Regions from separate parts of the Cupriavidus sp. JZ107 genome, predicted to be linked through region 1. Evidence: predicted binding sites of a transcription regulator. Region 1 holds the regulator's gene; each other region holds the start of a gene.

Region 1 (6,690 bases):
CGCAGAGCGGCGAGAACGGCCGAAACGGCGCAATAGCAAAGAAAAAAGCGAACCGCCGGGTGCCGTGCGATTCGCCTTCATTGGCCTTGATGGGCCTGCTTGATCGGCCGTCTGCCCGCTCCGGGCACAGCGGCCGACCGGTATGCCGTCACGCGGACAGGCACTCCTTCATGAACGCCTTGCGTTCGTCGCCCTTCTTGCCGCTCGCCTGCGCATTGCAGGCCTTCATCTTTTGCTGCTGCGAGTTGCCGGCGGTAGCGGGCTTGGCGGACAGGCATTCCTTCATGAAGGCCTTGCGCTCGTCACCGGTCTTGCCGGCGGCCTGCGCATTGCACGTCTTCATCTTGCTCTGCTGACTGTTGCCGGAGGCGGTCTGGGCAAAGGCGCCCGTGGCGACCAGCGGGCACAGCAGCACGCAGGTTGCGATCAGTGTCTTCATGCTGGAATCTCCTGACTGAGGATCGGGTCGCCAAGCGCAGGATGCGCAACGGCGCAGGCTGGGCGTGATGCCCATTACAGCACAAAACGCTGAAAACCCCAATCAGGTTGACGCTGCCGGCGTGTCGGGCACGCCGATGCGTCAATGCATGCTCGAGCAGACGCTCAGTGGGCGCTCCGGTCCAACGCTCAGAGCAGACGGCCCTGGCCGCGCGAGGCCGCGTCGGCCTGCATCGCGGCGCGCTGGCGATCCATGAAATCGCGCAGCGTGTCGATGCCGCGCAGCCGCAGGATGGTGTTGCGCACGGCGGCCTCGACCAGCACCGCGAGGTTGCGGCCGGCCGCAACCTGGATCTTCACCATGTGGATGGGCAGGCCGAGCACGTCGAGATATTGCGAATCGAGCGGCAGCCGTTCGAATTCGCCGTCGTTGCGGCGGACCAGCTGGACCACCAGCTTGAGCTTCATCTTCCGGCGCACCGCGGTTTCGCCGAAGATCGTCTTGATATCGAGCAGGCCCAGGCCGCGCACTTCCAGCAGGTTCTGCAGCAGCGGCGGGCAGCGACCCTCGACGAAATCGGGGCCAAGACGCACGAAATCGACCGCATCGTCGGCGACCAGGCCATGTCCGCGGGAGATCAGTTCCAGGCCGAGTTCGCTCTTGCCCAGGCCGGATTCGCCCATGATCAGCACGCCCATGCCGAGGATGTCGAGAAACACGCCGTGCATCGTGACCCGCGGCGCGGAAATGCGCGACAGATACAACCGCAGATGGTCGATTACCGCGGCCGACGACACCGGGGTCGTGAACAGCGGCGTCGACGAGCGGGTGCATCGCAGTTCGAGGTCGGGCGGCGGCTCCATGCCGTCGGCGACGACGAGGAAGGGTGGCTCAAGCAGGATCAGCTCACCCATCTGCCGCTTGCGCGTTTCGTCGTCGAGCCGCTGGTAGTAGGTGATCTCCGGCTTGCCCAGCACCTGGATCCGGTTCGGGTGGATCAGGTTCAAGTGGCCGACCAGGTCGGCCGCCGAGGTCGCCTCGCGTGCGAAGTCGAGGTCGAAGGCGCGATCGGCGCCCTCCAGCCCGGCCACCCAGGACAGTTTGAGGTCGGCTGCGTTGTCGTCGAAGATCGACTGGGAGGTGACGCCGGTGAGTTCCATGCGGGATGAGGCGGGGCGCTAAGGCGGTGGTATATGCGGTTGGCGCGGCTGTGCGCGCTTATGCCGGGAGGGTCAAGGATGCCATTGCACCAGCAACTGGTGAACCGCATCGGGCGTCGGCAAAGCGGCGAGGCCATCACGCATGTCGCGATCGGACAATAGCTGAGCGATTTCCGACAGGATTTCCAGATGTTGCTGCGTGGCCTGTTCCGGCACCAGCAGGAAGATCAGCAGCGAAACCGGCTTGCCGTCGGGCGATTCGAACGGGATCGGCTCGGCAAGCCGCATGAAGGCAGCCAGCGGCTGTTTCAGGCCCTTGATGCGGCCATGCGGGATTGCCACGCCGGCACCAAGCCCGGTCGAGCCAAGCGATTCGCGGGCAAACAGATTGTCGGTCACCGTGGCGCGCGCCACGCCATGGTTGTTTTCGAACAGCAAGCCGGCCTGTTCGAACACGCGTTTCTTGCTGGTGACGCTGACGTCGAGCGAGATATTGCCGGGCGGCAGCAGTTTGGCCAAACGGTTCATTTGAAATGCGCGGAATTCCTGAAACTGGCGCCGCCATGCGGTCCTTGCCGGCGTGGGCCGGTCTGCCGTTGCTGGGCGGTGCGTTCGTTGCCGCCGCTTCCCGACTATCAGCGTGCGGCACATTATAGTGCAGGGGGGCTCCCTGCCGTCCGATGCCGATCGCCCCGAGCGGCATTGCACAAGGAAGCGGGGCGGGCATTCTCTATATGTATTGCACAGCATACACCGGGAAGCCTGCCAGACGGAACCCCATTCCGGTTTCATCCTATAGGCTGCGAAGGTCCCGTGCCGCGACGGGCGCAAAAAAGCCGTGCTCCTGGCACGGCTTCTTTCCTCACTTCAAGGCCGGCCGGCGTTGTGGCCGCGCCGAATCTTCAAGCTACTGCTGGGCCTGGTTCGCCACCAGGCTGCTGTGATACTTCAGCGATTCGCGGTCGTGGCTCTGCACCTTGTCCTTGTAGCGGATCACTTGCCGGTCCAGCTTGTCGACCAGCATGTCGATCGCCGCATAGAGATCTTCGTGGTGCGCCTCGACAAAGATGTCCTTGCCCTTCAGATGCACATTGATTTCCGCGCGTTGCCGGCGATCCTTTTCCTTTTGATTGTCGACCGATAGCAGCACGCTGACGTCAATAACCTGATCGAAATGCCTGAGGATTCGCTCCAGTTTCGTTTCCACGTACTCACGCAGCGACGGCGTGATGTCCAAGTGGTGTCCACTGATCTTGAAGTTCATAGCGCTTCTCCTTCTGAAAGAGCCGCACCAGGCAGGCGATGCGACTCGGCTACAAAGACTTGCGAAGGTTCACGGCCGGGATCTTCAAGGCTTCACGATATTTGGCGACGGTACGTCGCGCCACGACGAAGCCTTGTTCCCCCAGCAGTTCGGCAATCCGGCTGTCGGACAACGGGTTTCTGGGGTCTTCGGCTCCTATCAGCTGCTTGATCAGCGCACGGATTGCGGTGGAAGACGCGGCACCGCCGGTCTCGGTCGATACATGACTGCCGAAGAAATATTTCAGCTCGAATGTCCCCATCGGGGTGGCCATGTACTTATTGGTCGTCACACGAGAAATAGTCGACTCGTGTAGACCCAGTGTATCGGCTATCTCCCGCAAAACCAAGGGGCGCATCGCAATTTCGCCGTGCGTAAAGAAATTCTTTTGCCGCTCCACGATGGCTTGTGCGACGCGCAAAATGGTGTCGAAACGCTGCTGGATATTCTTGATGAGCCAGCGCGCCTCCTGCAGTTTCTGCTGCAATCCCGCGGCGCCGGTATCGCCTTTCGCGCCGCGCAAGATTTGCGCATACATATCGTTGATGCGTAGCCGTGGCATCACATCGGGATTGAGCTGCGCGATCCAGTTGTGGCCGCTCTTGCGCACGAATACATCGGGCACCACGAAGTCCGCTTCCGGCCGGCTGTAGGCGTGGCCAGGATACGGCGCGAGTGAGCGGATCAGCTCGTGCGCGGCCTTCAACTGCATGTCGTCGACCTGCAGGGCCTTCTTCAGCCGCGTGTAGTCGCGCGCGGCCAGCAGTTCGAGGTGATGGCGGACGATGGTCATCGCCAGGTCGCGCTGCGGATGTTCGATGCGGCGCAGTTGCAGCGACAGGCATTCTGCTGCGTTGCGTGCGCCGACCCCGGGCGGATCGAAGCTTTGCAGCAGCGTCAGCATCGCATGCACTTCGTCCAGTTCGAATTCGAGCTCTTCCGGCAATTCGGACAGGATTTCCTCGAGCGACGCGCTCAGATAACCGTCGTCGTCGAGCGATTCGATCAGGAAAATCGCCAGGCCCTTGTCGCGCGTCGAGATTTTCAGCGGAGCCAATTGCTCCATCAGATATTCGCGCAGCGTGGGCTCGGCGTCGCGCAATTGCAGCGGCGTTTTTTCGTCCTCATCGCTTTGCGGACGGCGGGCGAAGTCGTCCAGGCTCCAGTCGCCGCCATAATCTTCGCCCGCGCCGTCGGCATAGCCATCGTCGGCCGCGGCGGCACCGTCCGCGCGCGAGTCCGCGGGCGCCGCCGGTTCGGCGGGCGGCGTCGTGGTGGCGGTCTGCACATTGACCGACCCGTCGGCAGCGACGCGCAGCGGGCTTTCGATCCAGTCGTTTTCGCGTTCGAGCAGCGGATTCTCGGTCAGCGCCTGCTCGACTTCCTGTTGCAGTTCCAGCGTGGACAACTGCAACAGCCGGATCGACTGCTGCAGCTGCGGCGTCAGGGCCAGATGCTGGGAGAGGCGTAGCTGTAGCGACGGTTTCATGCGGCCTATTTTATGCGCAACTTCGGCCGCGATGGAACGGAATTTGCTATCGGAAGTTTCGATTGCGTGGGCAGAAGCGATTGCCTGGTGGATCACCAGAGCATGATCGTGGCATCGCTTGCCGGCGTACGAAGCCGCTGCCTCGCAGGGCGGGGCAGCCGCGTGTCGTGCCGCCCCGGGTCAAGCAATTACATGCGGAAGTTTTCGCCCAGGTAAACGCGCCGCACCGATTCGTTGGCGATGATTTCCTTGGGCTCGCCTGCCGCCAGCACCGCGCCCTCGCTGATGATGTAGGCGTGGTCGCAGATGCCCAGCGTCTCGCGCACGTTGTGGTCGGTGATCAGCACGCCGATATTGCGCGCCTTCAGGAAGCTGACGATGCGCTGGATCTCGCCGACGGCGATCGGATCGACGCCGGCGAACGGTTCGTCCAGCAGGATGAAGCGCGGCGCCGAGGCCAGCGCCCGTGCGATCTCGACGCGCCGGCGCTCGCCGCCGGACAGCGACAGCGCAGGATTGTTGCGCAGGTGGGCGATCTGCAGATCGTCGAGCAGGCTGTCGAGCCGGCGCTCGATCTCGGCCGCGGACAGCGCCTTGCCGTTGTCGCGCTGCAGTTCCAGCACCGCGCGGATGTTCTGCTCGACATTGAGCTTGCGGAACACCGACGCTTCCTGCGGCAGGTACGACAGGCCCATGCGCGCGCGCTCGTGGATCGGCAGGCCGCTGATATGCTGGCCATCGAGCACGATGTCGCCTTCGTCGAGCGCGACCAGGCCCACGATCATGTAGAACGACGTGGTCTTGCCCGCGCCGTTGGGGCCGAGCAGGCCGACCACCTCGCCGCTCTTGACGTCGAGCGACACGTCCTTGACCACGGTGCGCGAGCCGTAGCGCTTCTTCAGATGGCGCACCACCAGATTGCTGGTGACGGGCATCGTGCCGGCGCCAGCGCCGGCTGCGGTGTTGGCGTTGGCGGCGGGAGCGGTGGCGGTAGCGGTGTCGGCAACGGACATGTGGGCAATCCTTTGATACTGCTTAATGCGAACGTGCTGCGAAGGTGCGGCGAAGCGTGCTGGGCGGCACGGGGTCAGGCACCGAGGCAGGCCGGGGTCAGGGTTTGGCCGTCGGCGAGCCCTTCAGGTCCACGCCGGCACCGCTGCCGCCGGTCCCCTGGCTCTGGCGCGGCGACAGCACCGCGCGCACGCGGCCGGACGGGTTCGCCGGCGCCGCGTTGCCGCTGCCGCCGGCCGCGGTGTAGAACTCGTTGCGGCTGTCGTAGGTCAGCACCGCGCCGCGAATCTCGTCGACGATCTTGGCGCCGGCCAGGCGCGCCATGCGCGCATTGCCGATCAGCTTGGCCACTTCCTGCTTGCCGTCGTATTCGATGCGGTCGCCCCAGCCGTCGATGTACTCGTCGACGTTGTCACGCTTCTGCCGAATGTAGGCCTGCTTGCCGCCCTTCGAGGTCGCCACCGCGTACTGGTAGCCCTCGGGGTCGGTGCGGACCTCGGCGGCATCGGACTTCAGCACCATGGTTCCCTTGGTCAGCACCACGTTGCCGGTCAGCGTATAGATCTGCTTGACGTCGTCGTAGCTGGCGTTGTCGGCCTCGAGCACCAGCGGCTTGTCGCGGTCGGCGCGTTCGGCGAGCGCCGGCAGGGCCAGCGTCATGCCGGCGGCGAAGGCGAGCAGCACGGCGGTGGCGCGGCGGCGGGTCCAGGTCGTCAGGGTCAGGGTCATGTTGGCCACGATGGCGTTGATTGGCGTTGTCCGGGAGGGAACGTTCGAGGGGTGCGCCCCTGGCGCGCGGGCGCGATGCGTCATGGTTTCGCGCTGCCGCCGCCGCGCGGCGCCATCACGATGGTGCCGCGCACATTGCCGAGCAGATTGACCTCGCGCGTGACATTGTTGAAGACCAGGCCGTTGGCGGTCATCACCGACGGGCCGCGCGTCAGCTTGACCGGCTTGTCGGTCTTGACGATGTCGTCGTTGATCAGGATCTGGAAGTAGCTCGACGTCGCGCTCATCTGCGGGTCCTGCGACGGATCGGCGCCCTGCACGCGAACGATATGGGCATTGCCGAACAGGTCGATCACGCTCGCGTCGGCGTTCATCTTGCCGAGGTCGGCGGTGCCGGTCACCGGCGGCCGATCCGGCTCGTAGGCTCGCATCGCCGGCCGCGTGACCTCGTAGGTCTGGTCGTCCTCGTAATGGATCATCCGCTCGCCGGTGAAGCGCATCTTGGTGCTGCCGTCCTCGGCCAGTTCGGTGGCGGTGAAGCGCTCCATCCAGTAGTCGG
Region 2 (6,690 bases), 1.2 Mb from region 1:
AAGCGCGTCTACGTCGCCTCCGAAGTGGCCAATCTGGTCCACGTGATCGACGTGGACAGCCGCAAGATCATTCGCCATATCCCGGTCGGCAATCGGCCGCGCCGCTTCGCGCTGTCGCCGGACGGCAAGGAGCTGTGGGTCAGCAACGAGCTCGCCGCGAGCGTGTCGATCATCCGCACCGACACGCTGCAGGTCGTGCACGTGCTGACGTTCGCACCGAAAGGCTTTCGCGCGGACGACGTGACGCCGGTGGGTATGGCGCTGTCGCGCGATGGCCGGCGCGCCTATGTGGCGCTCGGACGGGCCAACCATGTGGCGGTGGTCGACGCCGCGAGCCGGCGCGTGCTCGACTACGTGCTGGTCGGCAGGCGCGCGTGGGGCCTGGCGCTGACCCGCGACGATGCGCTGCTGTACGTGACCAACGGCCTGTCGGACGACGTCAGCGTGGTCGACACCATGCGCGCCAAGGCAGTGGCTACGCTGAAGGCGGGCCGCGTACCGCATTCGGTGGTCATCGATGACTAGGCTGGCCCGGCTGCGCGCCCTGGCCGGCGCCTGCGCACTGCTGGCCGGTATCGCGACCGCTTCCGCGGCGGAGCTGCGGATCGGCGTCGTCAGCCTCGCCGACGATCCGCGCTACGAGCCCAAACGGCTGGAACAGCGCTATCCGGGCCACCCGGAGGGCCGGCCTTTCGACGGCATGCGCGTGGCCGCGGCCGAATCCCGCCTTGCGCTCGAGGCCGCGGGGCTGACGCTGAAGCTCGAAGCGGCCGAAGCCCGCGATGCGCAGGCCGCGGCCCAGGCCGCCGCGGCGCTGGCGCGCCAGGGTGTCCGCTATATCGTGCTGGACCTGCCCGCCGATGCCGTCCGCGCGGCGGCCCGTGCGGTCAAACCGGCCGACGCCCTGCTGCTCAATGTTTCGGCCGACGACGACGCGTTGCGCGGGGAAGGCTGCGCCCCGCATCTGCTGCACACGCTGCCGAGCCGGCGCATGCAGGCCGACGCGCTGATGCAGGCGCTGGCCGCCCGCAAATGGCGCAAGGCATTGCTGCTGACCGGACCCGCCCCGGAGGATCGCGCGTGGCAGGCGCTCTATCAGCAGGCGGCCCGGCGCTTCGGGGTCGCGTGGGCCGCGCAGCGCGATTTCCGCCTGTCGAACGATCCGCGCGAACGGGAGCTCGCCAACGTCCGCCTGCTGACCGGTGGGCCCGACCATGACGTCGTGATCGTCGCCGACGCCGATGGCGAGTTCGCCCGCACCGTGCCGTATGCCACGCAGCTGCCGCGCCCGGTTGCCGGCGCCAACGGGCTGACCGCGATGGCGTGGCACCGCGCGTGGGAGCGCCACGGCGGCCCGCAATTGAACCGGCGCTTCGTCAAGGCAGCCGGGCGGCCGATGAGCGGACACGATTGGGCGGGATGGGTGGCGATCAAGGCGGTGGTCGAAGCGATGACGCGCGCGCCGAAGGCGCCGTTTGCCGAGCAGGCGAAGGCGCTGCGATCCGGCGACATTGCCATCGACGGCTTCAAGGGCCCGCGCCTGAGTTTCCGGCCCTGGGACGGGCAGCTGCGCCAGCCGGTGTTGCTCGCGCATCCCGACGGCGTGGCGGCGGTCGCCCCGCTCGACGGTTTCCTGCATCCGAAGAACAACCTCGACACGCTGGGCGCGGATGCGCCCGAGAGCGCGTGCCGCCGCTGATCCCCATGCCCCCCATCGCCATGCCGACCTCTCCCCTGCTCCACCGCTGGCGCGCGCTGCGCGCCGTCGCCGGGCGCGAATTGCGCAAGTTCCTGCGCCAGCCCGGGCGGCTCGTCTCGTCACTGGTGCGGCCCCTGCTGTGGTTCCTGGTATTTGCCGCAGGCTTCCAGAACGTGTTCGGTGTCGCCATCATTCCGCCCTACGACACCTATGTCGAATACAAGGTTTATCTGACCCCCGGCCTGCTGGCGATGATTGCGCTGTTCAACGGCATGCAGTCTTCGCTGGCGATGGTCTACGACCGCGAAATGGGCGTGATGCGGCTGCTGCTGACGGCGCCGCTGCCGCGGCCATGGTTGCTGGCATGCAAGCTCGCGGCCGGTGCGCTGCTGTCGCTGCTGCAGATGGCCGTGTTCCTGCTGGTTGCCGTGCTGTTCGACGTGCCGGTTGCCTGGACCGCGCTGCCGATGCTGCTGGCGGCAATGACGCTGGTTGCACTGATGCTCGGTGCGCTCGGCCTGGCGCTGTCGGTGCATGTCCGCCAGCTGGAGAACTTCGCCGGCATGATGAACTTCGTGATCTTCCCGATGTTCTTCATCAGCACCGCGCTGTATCCGCTGTGGAAACTCGAGGAATCGGGGGCCGAGGCGATCCACCAGTTGGCGCGGATCAACCCGTTCACGCACGCGCTCGAGGCCATCCGTTTCGCGCTGTATGGCCAGGCGGCATGGGGCAGCCTCGCCGTGGTGGCCGCGTGTGCCTGCCTGTTCTTCGGCGTGGCATTGTTCGGCTACGACCCGCAGCGCGGCATGGCAAGGCCGCTGGGGAAGCGGGCATGAGCCGGCCAGCCTGGCCCCGCCGCCATGGCGGGCGCAGCCGCGGGTGGTTCGGCACGCTGCTGGCCCTGGCGGCGGTACTGGCCGCGGCACGGGGGCATGCGGCGGCCGATGCCGATCCCTTCGCCTCGCCGCAATGGCCCACGCTGCGCGCCGAGATGCTGGGCAATGCGCCGGCGGTATTCGATCCGCGCGTCAAGGTTATTGGCCCCGCTTTCGCCGAGGATGCGCTGAACGTGCCCATCGCGTTCGATGCCTCCGCGCTGGGCGAGGTCGACAGGATCGTCGTGGGCGTCGACCGCAATCCGATCCGCCAGGTGCTGACCTTCACGCCTGGCAGGCTCAAGCCCGCCCTGTCCTTCCGCTTCAAGCTGGAACAGGGATCGCCGGTGCGGGTGGCGGCGCGCACGCGCGACGGGGTCTGGCATGTCGGCGGGCTGCTGGTCGACGCCGCCGGCGGCGGCTGCACGGTGCCCGGCGTGACACGCAAGGATGGCTCGTGGAGCGCGACGCTGAACCGGGTCGAGGCCCGGCGCTTCGCCGCGCTCGATGGCGGCGGTGGCCGCGTCCGGATCCGCGTGATGCATCCAATGGATACCGGCCTCGTGGCGGGCATCCCTGCCTTCCATATCGAGCAGCTGGCCCTCGTCGACGGCCGCCGCGAACCGCTCGGCACGCTGGCGCTGCACGAGCCCGTTTCGGAGAACCCGATCTTCTCGTTCGACCTGCGCGAGCCGGCTGCCGAACCGCTGGCGGTGACCGGCCGCGACAACAACGGCAACCGTATCGACGCCAGGGTGCTGCCATGAGCAACAGGCTGGCCACGATCGCCCTGCAGATTGCCCTGCTGTTGCCCGCATCGGCATTCGGCGACGGGCTCGCGGAGAGGCCGCTGCAGCCGCCAGACTACCGCCTCGCGCCGCGCGGCATCGGCGACGGCGTCTGGCTGCTCGAGGGCGCGAACGCCGACTTCGCGGTCGGCAACGGCTGCAACATCATCAATACCGCCTTCATCGATACTGGCGATGGCGTGGTCGTCGTCAATACGGGACCGTCGCGGCGCTACGGCGAGCAGCAACGCGCGGCGATCGCCAAGGTAACTGATGCGCCGGTCCGCCTGGTGCTGAATCTGAACCTGCATCCCGACTACTTCTTCGGCAACCAGGCCTACGCCGACGCGAAGCCGGCGGCGCTTGCCGGCACCGTCGCGGGTGCTGCGCGCGAGGCGGGCTCGTATGCCGACAACCTGTATCGGCTGTGCGGAGACTGGATGGCCGGCACTGAACCGGCGCCGCCCGCCACGACGATCGAGCCGGGACAGCGCACGATCGGCCGCCATCGCTTCGAGCTGCTGCACCTGCAGGGCCATACCGGCGACGACCTGGTGCTGATCGACCATACCGCGCGCGTGATGTTCGCCGGCGGCCTCGTCTTCCGCTCGCGCGTCCCGACCACGCCGCACGCCGACATCGCACGCTGGCTGGCCAGCCTGGACGTGCTGGAACGCCGGATGCGCGAGGACGGCTTGCGTCTGCTGGTGCCAAGCCATGGCCCGGCGCTCGATCGCGCCGATGCGATCGCACAGACGCGGGATTACCTGCGTTGGCTCGACGCGCGCCTGCGCCGAGCCGCCAGAGAGGGCCGCGATCTCGCCGAGGTCATCGCGATGCCGGTGCCGGCGCCCTACTCGGAATGGGCCGCGATGCCGGCCGAATACCTGCGCAACGTCACGCACCTGTACCCCGCGTACGAACGCGAGGCATTGGCGCCATGAACGCCTGTGCCGGGCTCGGCCAAGAGGTGCTCCATTCCGCGACAGCGGTTGTTGCGCGGTAGCGCGATACGGCCCGGTACGGCGCATCTGCGCAGTCGGTCGCGGCGCGAAATGGCCCGCCAACAACGGGAATTTTTCACGGCTGGCGTGGCACGCGATTTGCGGTTTGGCGCACCGGCGCGGCATTGCCGATCGGCCCGTGCCGCGCCTACCGAAGAACCACCGGGAAAACCGCAGCAAAGATGATCGAAACCGATGATCGACAAAAAGAGAGAGGAGCAAACGATGAGCAAGTTGAAGGTGCTGGTGCTGGCAACCGCCTGCGTGGCCAGCTTCGCCGCGCGTGCCGCGGTAACGGACGCGATGATCGAAAACGACGCGAAGAGTCCCGGTGATGTGCTGTCGTGGGGAATCGGACCGGAGGGCCAGCGCTTCTCGCCGCTGGCAAGAATCAACACGAAGAACGTCGCACGCCTGGTGCCGGCGTGGTCGTTCTCGTTCGGCGGCGAGAAGCAGCGCGGCCAGGAATCGCAGCCGTTGATCCATAACGGCAAGATGTTCGTTACCGCATCGTATTCGCGGATCTTCGCGCTCGATGCGAAGACCGGCGCCAAGCTGTGGAAGTACGAGCATCGGCTGCCCGAAGGCATCATGCCCTGCTGCGACGTGGTGAACCGCGGCGCGGCACTCTACGACAACCTGGTCATCTTTGGCACGCTCGATGCGCAACTGGTGGCGCTCAACCAGGACACCGGCAAGGTCGTGTGGAAGGACAAGATCGACGATTACGCGGCAGGCTATTCGTACACGGCGGCGCCGATGATCGTCAAGGGCCTGGTGCTGACCGGCGTGTCCGGCGGCGAGTTCGGCGTGGTCGGCCGCGTCGAGGCGCGCGACGCGAAGACCGGCCGGATGGTCTGGGTCCGCCCGACCGTCGAAGGGCACATGGGCTATCGGTTCGACGCCGAGGGCAACAAGATCGAGAACGGCATCACCGGCAACCTGAACGCCAGCTGGCCCGGCGAGACCTGGAAGACCGGCGGCGCGGCGACCTGGCTCGGCGGCACCTACGATCCGAAGACCGGGCTGGCCTATTTCGGCACTGGTAACCCGGGGCCGTGGAACAGCCACTTGCGCAAGGGCGACAACCTGTACTCGTCGTCGACGGTCGCCATCGATCCGGCCACCGGAAAGATCGTCTGGCATTACCAGAACACACCGAACGACGGCTGGGACTTCGACGGCGTCAACGAGTTCGTGACCTTCGATCTCGACGGCAAGCGCGTCGGCGGCAAGGCCGACCGCAACGGCTTCTTCTACGTCAACGACGCGCGCGACGGCAAGGTGCTGAACGCCTTTCCATTTGTCCGCAAGGTGACCTGGGCAAAGGACATCGATCTGAAGACCGGCCGGCCCAACTTCGTCGCCGAAAGCCGTCCCGGCGATCCCGCGGACCAGAAGAAGGGGCAGTCGGTGTTCGCGGCGCCGGGCTTCCTCGGCGGCAAGAACCAGCAGCCGATGGCATACAGCCCGCAGACCCGCATGTTCTACGTCCCGGCCAACGAGTGGGGCATGGACATCTGGAACGAGCCGATCACCTACAAGAAAGGCGCGGCCTTCCTTGGCGCGGGATTCACCATCAAGCCGCTGAACGAGGACTATATCGGCGCGCTGCGCGCGATCGATCCGAAGACCGGCAAGATCGTCTGGGAGGTCAAGAACAATGCCCCGCTGTGGGGCGGCGTGATGACGACCGCCGGCGGCCTCGTGTTCTGGGGCACGCCCGAGGGCTATCTGAAGGCGGCCGATGCGAAGACCGGCAAGGAGCTGTGGCAGTTCCAGACCGGCAGCGGCGTGGTGGCGCCGCCGGTCACCTGGGAAGAGAACGGCGAGCAGTTCATCGCCGTGGTGTCGGGCTGGGGCGGCGCCGTGCCGCTGTGGGGCGGCGACGTCGCCAAGCGCGTCAACTTCCTCGAGCAAGGCGGCTCGGTCTGGGTGTTCAAGCTGAGCAAGGTCTGAGCGTTTGTCCGAAGGGCCGGCCCTCGGCGGTGCCGGCCCAGCAAGAGCTGGAGAATTCCATGCAGAAAGAACGAAATCGACGTATCGCGCCGCGCGCAGCCGCCCTTGCCTTCGGCCTCGCGCTTGCGGCATCGGCACAGGCGGCACCCGATATCAAGGCGCTGGCGGACAAGAACGGCTGCTTCTCCTGCCATGGCATGCAGGGCAAGCTGGTCGGCCCTGGCTTCGCCGAGGTTGCCGCCAAATACAAGGGGGACGGCGAGGCCGCAGGCAAGCTGGCGCGCAAGATCCAGGAGGGCGGCAAGGGGGTATGGGGGCGGATTCCAATGCCGCCGCATCCATCGCTGAAGGACGAGGAAGCG
Region 3 (6,690 bases), 800 kb from region 1:
AACGCTGGGTGCACCACGCGGTCGATGATCGGCTTGCCGTACTTGGCCTCGCCGATCTGGAAGTAGCAGTTCTCCGGCGTCGCCTCGACGAAATTGCCGGCCGCATAGATATTGAACAGGCGCGCCCGTTCCCGGCCGATCTGGCCGCCGAAGATCAGGCTGACGTTGAACTCGATGCCGGCATCGCGCAGCGCATCGGCATCGCGCCGATGCACCTGGCGCACCGCGTCGCCGACGATCGAGGCGGCTTCGAACATATCGCGCGCGGTCCACAGCGAGCGCTTGCCGTCGCGGCTCTCCATCAGGATCTGGCGGATCGACTGGCTGATGGCCAGGTTGCCGGCGGTCATCAGCACCATGACGCGGTCGCCGGTCTCCTCGAACACCGTCAGCTTGCGGGCGGTCGAGATCGCGTCGACACCCGCATTGGTGCGCGAGTCGGACAGGAATACCAGGCCGGCATCGAGCCGCATGGCTACACAGTACGTCATGGCTTTGTCTTATTGTGGTGACATGGCGCGCGGCGGAACGCGCGGGAGCATCCCGGCATTCTAGCGCCCTCCTCGCGCGCGCCCTGCACCCCGGAGGCTCAGACCGGCTCGATCAGGATCTGCACCGACAGCGATTCGGTGCCGCCGCCCTCGCGCACGCCGCGGATCGGCGCCGCCGAGCGGTAGTCGCGCCCCACCGCCAGGCGGATGTGGCGGGTGTCGGTGAAGCAGCCGTGCGTCACGTCGATGCTGCACCAGCGCTCGCGCTCGGTGTCGACGCACAGGTCGGCCCAGGCGTGGCTGGCCAGCTCGGTGGCGGCCGGGTCGTGGAAATAGCCGCTGACGTAGCGCGCCGGCACACCGAAGGCGCGGCAGGCGGCCACCATCACCTGCGCCTGGTCCTGGCAGACCCCGGCGCCGAGTGCGAAGGCCTCGGCGGCGCTGGTGCCGACATCGGTGGCATTGGGCTGGTAGCGCACGCGTTCGCCAATCGCCTGGGCCAGCGCCAGCAGCGCGGCCGGGTCATGGCCGGCGGCCAGATACGGCGCGGCAAATGCGCTCAGCTCGGCCGGCGCGCTGGTCAGCGGCGTGCCGCTGCGAAAGTACAGCGGCGACACGCGCGCCTCGCCCGGCGGCGGGGCGTCGCCGAAGCAGCCGTCGGCATCGGCGGCGGGCGTGATCTCGACCTCGCCGCTGGCGGCGATGGTAATGGTGTCGGCCGGCCGCGCCAGCGTGAACTGATGGACGATATTGCCGAAGCCGTCGAGCGCCTCGGACAGATTGCCCGGCACCGACAGCTGCCATTGGTGCACCTGCTGCAGCGGGCCGGAGCGCGGCGCCAGCCGCAGCTCGTGAACGCTGCGGATCACCGGCTCGGTATAGCGATAAACGGTGCGGTGGTGGATCTGGTATTTCACGGTCCTGTCGCGCGACGCCGGGTTCAGGCTTTCAGGCTGCCAGCGGGGGCACCAGGAAATCCCGGCTGATGCCGCTGCCCAGATCGCCGATGCGTTCAAGGAAGCTGGTCAGGAACGCGTGCAGCCCGACCGCGAAGATGTCGTCGATGCGCGCGTATTTGAGGTCGGCATGCAGTTTACCAGCGTGCCGTTCGGTCTCGGCGGACTGCTGGTTGCGCACCAGCGCCAGGATCGCCACCACCTCGTCCATGCTCGACACCAGCGAACGCGGCATGTCGGGCCGCAGGATCAGCAGTTCGGCGACGCGCACCGGCGTGATCACGGTGCGGTAGATCTTGCGGTAGACCTCGAAGCCCGAGACCGAGCGCAGCACCGCGGCCCAGTGATAGAAATCCTGTTCGGTCCGCTCGCTGCCGCCATTCTCGCTGCCGGTGGCCTGGAACTTGACGTCGAGGATCCGCGCGGTATTGTCGGCGCGCTCCAGGAAGGTGCCCAGGCGCATGAAGTGGAAGGCGTCGTCCTTCAGCATGGTGCCGAACTGCACGCCGCGCGCCAGATGCGAGCGGAACTTGACCCATTCGAAGAACTGCGACGGATCGTCGCGCAGCACGCCGTCCGTGATCATCCGCTGCACGTCCAGCCACGTGGTGTTCAGCGTCTCCCACACCTCGGTCGTCAGCGAACCGCGCACGGCGCGCGCGTTCTCGCGCGCCGCGCGCAGGCAGCTCATGATCGACGACGGGTTGGTCATGTCGCGCACCATGAAGTCGATCACGTCCTCGCGCGAGAGCAGCCCGTACTTGTGGTCGAACGCGTGCGTCAACTCGGAGATATCGAGCATCGCCCACCAGCCCTGCTCGGCCACCTCGATCGATTGCGGCAGCAGCGAGGTCTGGTAGTTGACGTCGAGCATGCGCGCGGTATTTTCGGCGCGCTCGGTGTAGCGCGCCATCCAGAACAGGTGGTCGGCGGTGCGGCTCAGCATGATGGCTCTCCGTGGTCCGGTCGAAGATCGCGGGGGGTCGGCAGGGGTTGCCAGGTATCGATGGCTCGGCGGTTCAGCGGTTCAGCGCTCCAGCACCCAGGTGTCCTTGGTGCCGCCGCCCTGCGAGGAATTGACCACCAGCGACCCCTCGCGCAGCGCCACGCGCGTCAGCCCGCCCGGCACCATGCGCACCTCCTTGCCCGACAGCACGAATGGCCGCAGATCGATATGGCGCGGCGCGATGCCGGCCTCGACATAGGTCGGACAGGTCGACAGCGCCAGCGTCGGTTGCGCGATGTACTGATGCGGCCGCGCCTTGACCACCTCGCGGAACGCGTCGATCTCCGCGCGCGTCGCCGCCGGCCCGACCAGCATGCCGTAGCCGCCGGCGCCGTGCGTTTCCTTGACCACGAGTTCGTCCATGTGGTCGAGCACGTACTGCAGATCGTCCGGGCGCCGGCACATATAGGTCGGCACGTTGGCCAGCAGCGGCTCCTCGCCCAGATAGAAGCGGATCATCTCCGGCACATAGGGATAGATCGACTTGTCGTCGGCGACGCCGGTACCGATCGCATTGCATACCGTGACATTGCCGGCGCGATAGACCGCCAGCAGGCCGGCCGCGCCCAGCGTCGAATCGGGCCGGAACACCAGCGGATCGAGAAAGTCGTCGTCGACGCGGCGGTAGATCACGTCGACGCGCTGCGGGCCCTGCGTGGTGCGCATGTACAGAAAGTCGTCCTGCACGAACAGGTCGCTGCCCTCGACCAGTTCGATGCCCATCTGCTGCGCCAGGAACGCATGTTCGAAATAGGCGGAGTTGTACATGCCGGGCGTCAGCACCACCACGGTCGGATCGGCCATTCCCTGCGGCGACACGCTGCGCAGCATGTCCAGCAGCAGGTCGGGATAGTGGGCCACCGGCGCGACGCGGTTGCGCGCAAACAGCTCGGGGAACAACCGCATCATCATCTTGCGATTCTCGAGCATGTACGAAACGCCGGACGGCACCCGCAGATTGTCCTCGAGCACATAGAACTCGCCCTCGCCGGCGCGCACCACGTCGATGCCGGCGACATGCGCATAGATGTCGCGCGGCACGTCGATGCCCAGCATCTCGGGACGGTACTGCGCGTTGTCGTAGACCTGCTCGGGCGGAATCACGCCGGCGCGGATGATGTCCTGCCCATGATAGATGTCATGGATGAAGCGGTTCAGCGCGGCGACCCGCTGGCGCAGGCCCCGCTCCAGCAGCGCCCATTCGCCGGCCGGGAAGATGCGCGGAATCACGTCGAACGGGATGGTGCGCTCGGTGCCGCTGTTGTCCTCGTCCTTGTCGCCATAGACGGCGAAGGTGATGCCCACGCGCCGGAACACCAGGTCGGCCTCGGCACGCTTGTTGGCCATGGTGGCCTCCGACTGGCGCGCCAGCCAGTCGGCGAAGTGACGGTAGTGCGGCCGGATCGCGTCGGGCGACAAGGCCTGCCCGGCGGCGATGTTCGGGGGCGCATCGCCGCGCCAGTCCAGCATTTCATCGAAAAACCGCGCCGCCATGATGCCCTCCCCAGTGCCGGGCGCCCGACCGGCCGCCGCGCATCGTTGACTCCTACAGCATACGTCCGGCCGCTGCCCCCGAGAAGGAAGTCAGGTGCCTTGGCAGACATTCAAGCAAGATGTCTGCCAGTGGAAAGGTTGCGCAAAACGGGGTGGAAAGACGCGCAGGGGCGGGACACGGCACGGAATGGCGCGGAGCGGCGCGGGAACAGGCCGCCCCGGCACACCATTTCAGTGCACGGGCTGGCTGCCGCGGACCGGCGGACGCTCCGCCAGGATCTGGCGCACCAGCTCCTCGGGCGGCTTGCGGATATCGAGCACCAGCGCGTCGCGCGGCTCCTCCAGCGTATCGAGCTGGCTCTGCAGCAGCTTGGGGTCGAAGAAATGCCCGCTGCGGCCGGCCAGGCGGGTGCGCAGCACGTCGATATCGCCCTTCAGGTAGATGAAGCTGACCCCGCCGTCGGGCGGCGTCAGCCGGTCGCGATAGATCTGGCGCAGCGCGGAGCAGGTGAACACGTGCGGGCGGCCCTCGGCGCGGGCCTGGTCGATGGCCGCGCGCATCGCGTCCAGCCAGGGCCAGCGGTCCTCGTCGGTCAGCGGAATGCCCGCGGCCATCTTGGCCTTGTTGGCGGCGCTGTGGAATTCGTCGGCATCATGGAAGCCGCAATGCAGCGCCTGCGCCAGCAGCGAGCCGACCGTGGTCTTGCCGCTGCCGGAGACGCCCATCAGGATATAGATCATGTCTGCTCCATCGATCAGGATCGGACGGTCGGTGCCGTCCTTGTTGGTCTGACCGCGCGCCGGCGAGTTCGCATGCGGGCGGTCGAGGCCGGACGCCAGGTCCGGCCGACTTCGGGATTGATTCGGTATCGGATATCGTCCAGCGGATAGCGGATAGCGGATAGCGGGTTCGGGATAGCGGCTGCCGCAAGTACGCCCTACAGCACGACTACAGCACGACTATAGTGCGCGCGGCGCCGCCATCGCATCGGCCTCGCTGAGGTCCAGCGCGCTGCCGCCCTGCTCGGCGCCGCGCGCGTGGCGGCGGAACAGGCCGAACAGGCCGCGGCCCAGGCTGTAGTCGGCGAACGCGTCCTGCGGCGGCGCAGCAGGCGCGCGCGCCGCGAGCTCTGCCGGATCGCCGAGCCACGCCAGCGTGCCGGCGACCGCATCGACGCGCAGCAGGTCGCCATCGCGCACGCGCGCCAGCGGACCGCCCGCGCTGGCCTCGGGGCCGACGTGGATCACCGCCGGCACCTTGCCGGAGGCACCCGACATGCGGCCGTCGGTGACCAGCGCGACGCGATGGCCGGCGTCCTGCAGCGCGCCCAGCGGCGGCGTCAGCCGGTGCAGCTCCGGCATGCCGTTGGCGTTCGGCCCCTGGAAGCGCACCACGACGATGACGTCGCGGTCGAGCTCGCCGCGCGCGAACGCGTCCTGCAACGCCTGCTGCGATTCGAACACGCGCGCCGGCGCCTCGACGATCCGGTGCTCGGGCGCGACCGCCGACACCTTGATCACGCCGCGGCCCAGGTTGCCGGACATCAAGCGCAATCCGCCTTCGGGATCGAACGGCTTGTCGATCGGCGCGAGCACCTGCGCGTCGCCGCTTTGCGCCGGGGCTTCGCGCCACTGCAACGCGCCGTCGTGCAGTACCGGCTCCCGCGCATAACGCGCCAGTCCCGGGCCGGCCACGGTCTCGACGTCCTCGTGCAGCAGCCCGGCATCGAGCAGCTGCCGAATCACGAAGCCGACGCCGCCGGCCGCATGGAAATGATTGACGTCGGCGGCGCCGTTCGGATAGACGCGCGCCAGCAGCGGCGTCGCGCGCGACAGCTGGTCAAAGTCGTCCCAGTCGATCACGATGCCGGCCGCACGCGCCATCGCCACCAGATGGATCGTGTGGTTGGTCGAGCCGCCGGTCGCCAGCAGTCCGACGATGCCGTTGACGACCGCGCGTTCGTCGACGATGCGGCAGATCGGCAGATAGCCATCGCCGCGTGCCGACAGTGCCAGCGCGCGCTGCGCCGCGGCGGCCGTCAGCGCATCGCGCAGGCCGCCCTCCGGCGGCACGAACGCCGCGCCCGGCAGATGCAGGCCCATGATTTCCATCAGCAGCTGGTTGCTGTTGGCGGTGCCATAGAACGTGCAGGTGCCGGCGCCGTGATAGGCCTGGCACTCGGCCTCGAGCAGCGCGTCGCGGCCGACCTGGCCGGTGGCATACAGCTGCCGCACGCGCGCCTTCTCCTTGTTGGGCAGGCCGCTGGCCATCGGTCCGGCCGGCACCATCACCACCGGCAAATGGCCGAACTGCAGCGCGCCCATCACCAGCCCCGGGACGATCTTGTCGCAGACGCCGAGCATCACCACCGCATCGAAGGTGTTGTGCGACAGCGCGATCGCGGCGCCCATCGCGATCGCATCGCGCGAGAACAGCGACAGCTCCATGCCGGGATTGCCCTGCGTGATGCCGTCGCACATCGCCGGCACGCCGCCGGCGACCTGCGCCACCGCGCCCACTTCACGCGCCGCCGCGCGGATCAGCGCGGGATAGCGCTCATAGGGCTGGTGCGCGGACAGCATGTCGTTGTACGCGGTGACGATGCCGAGATTCAGCGCATGTTCGACGCGCAGCTTCAGCTTGTCGGCGGCCGGCAGCGCGGCGTAGCCATGAGCCAGGTTGGCGCAGGACAAGCCCTGTGCCGGGCCCAGTTCGCGTTGCGCGCGGGCGCAGCGCTCCAGG

What was found. Region 1 encodes sigma-54, which starts transcription at its own class of promoters, with help from an activator protein. Its sites were predicted from a motif close to TGGCANGNAANCTGCTTT; they were not measured.
Region 2: M1D55_RS17220 (PQQ-dependent methanol/ethanol family dehydrogenase) is a predicted target of sigma-54. The motif match lies at 4,458-4,475, and genes of this name have one in related genera.
Region 3: M1D55_RS19115 (circularly permuted type 2 ATP-grasp protein) is a predicted target of sigma-54. The motif match lies at 4,059-4,076, and genes of this name have one in related genera.

What each region holds. Positions count from the first base shown of each region.
Region 1 is NZ_CP096481.1:2,928,419-2,935,108, reverse strand. Features, by position in the region: gene M1D55_RS22855 (PsiF family protein) at 149-439, opposite strand; gene hprK (HPr(Ser) kinase/phosphatase) at 628-1,599, opposite strand; gene ptsN (PTS IIA-like nitrogen regulatory protein PtsN) at 1,672-2,127, opposite strand; gene hpf (ribosome hibernation-promoting factor, HPF/YfiA family) at 2,507-2,863, opposite strand; gene M1D55_RS22835 (RNA polymerase factor sigma-54) at 2,913-4,391, opposite strand; gene lptB (LPS export ABC transporter ATP-binding protein) at 4,580-5,404, opposite strand; gene lptA (lipopolysaccharide transport periplasmic protein LptA) at 5,502-6,131, opposite strand; gene lptC (LPS export ABC transporter periplasmic protein LptC) at 6,212-6,690, opposite strand, start outside.
Region 2 is NZ_CP096481.1:1,726,394-1,733,083, reverse strand. Features, by position in the region: gene M1D55_RS17245 (PQQ-dependent catabolism-associated beta-propeller protein) at 1-525, shown strand, start outside; gene M1D55_RS17240 (ABC transporter substrate-binding protein) at 518-1,699, shown strand; gene M1D55_RS17235 (ABC transporter permease) at 1,705-2,538, shown strand; gene M1D55_RS17230 (quinoprotein dehydrogenase-associated SoxYZ-like carrier) at 2,535-3,344, shown strand; gene M1D55_RS17225 (quinoprotein relay system zinc metallohydrolase 1) at 3,341-4,309, shown strand; gene M1D55_RS17220 (PQQ-dependent methanol/ethanol family dehydrogenase) at 4,595-6,328, shown strand; gene M1D55_RS17215 (c-type cytochrome) at 6,388-6,690, shown strand, end outside.
Region 3 is NZ_CP096481.1:2,129,128-2,135,817, forward strand. Features, by position in the region: gene M1D55_RS19100 (peptidase) at 1-491, opposite strand, end outside; gene M1D55_RS19105 (transglutaminase family protein) at 590-1,408, opposite strand; gene M1D55_RS19110 (alpha-E domain-containing protein) at 1,440-2,393, opposite strand; gene M1D55_RS19115 (circularly permuted type 2 ATP-grasp protein) at 2,475-3,947, opposite strand; gene M1D55_RS19120 (gluconokinase) at 4,179-4,688, opposite strand; gene edd (phosphogluconate dehydratase) at 4,908-6,690, opposite strand, start outside.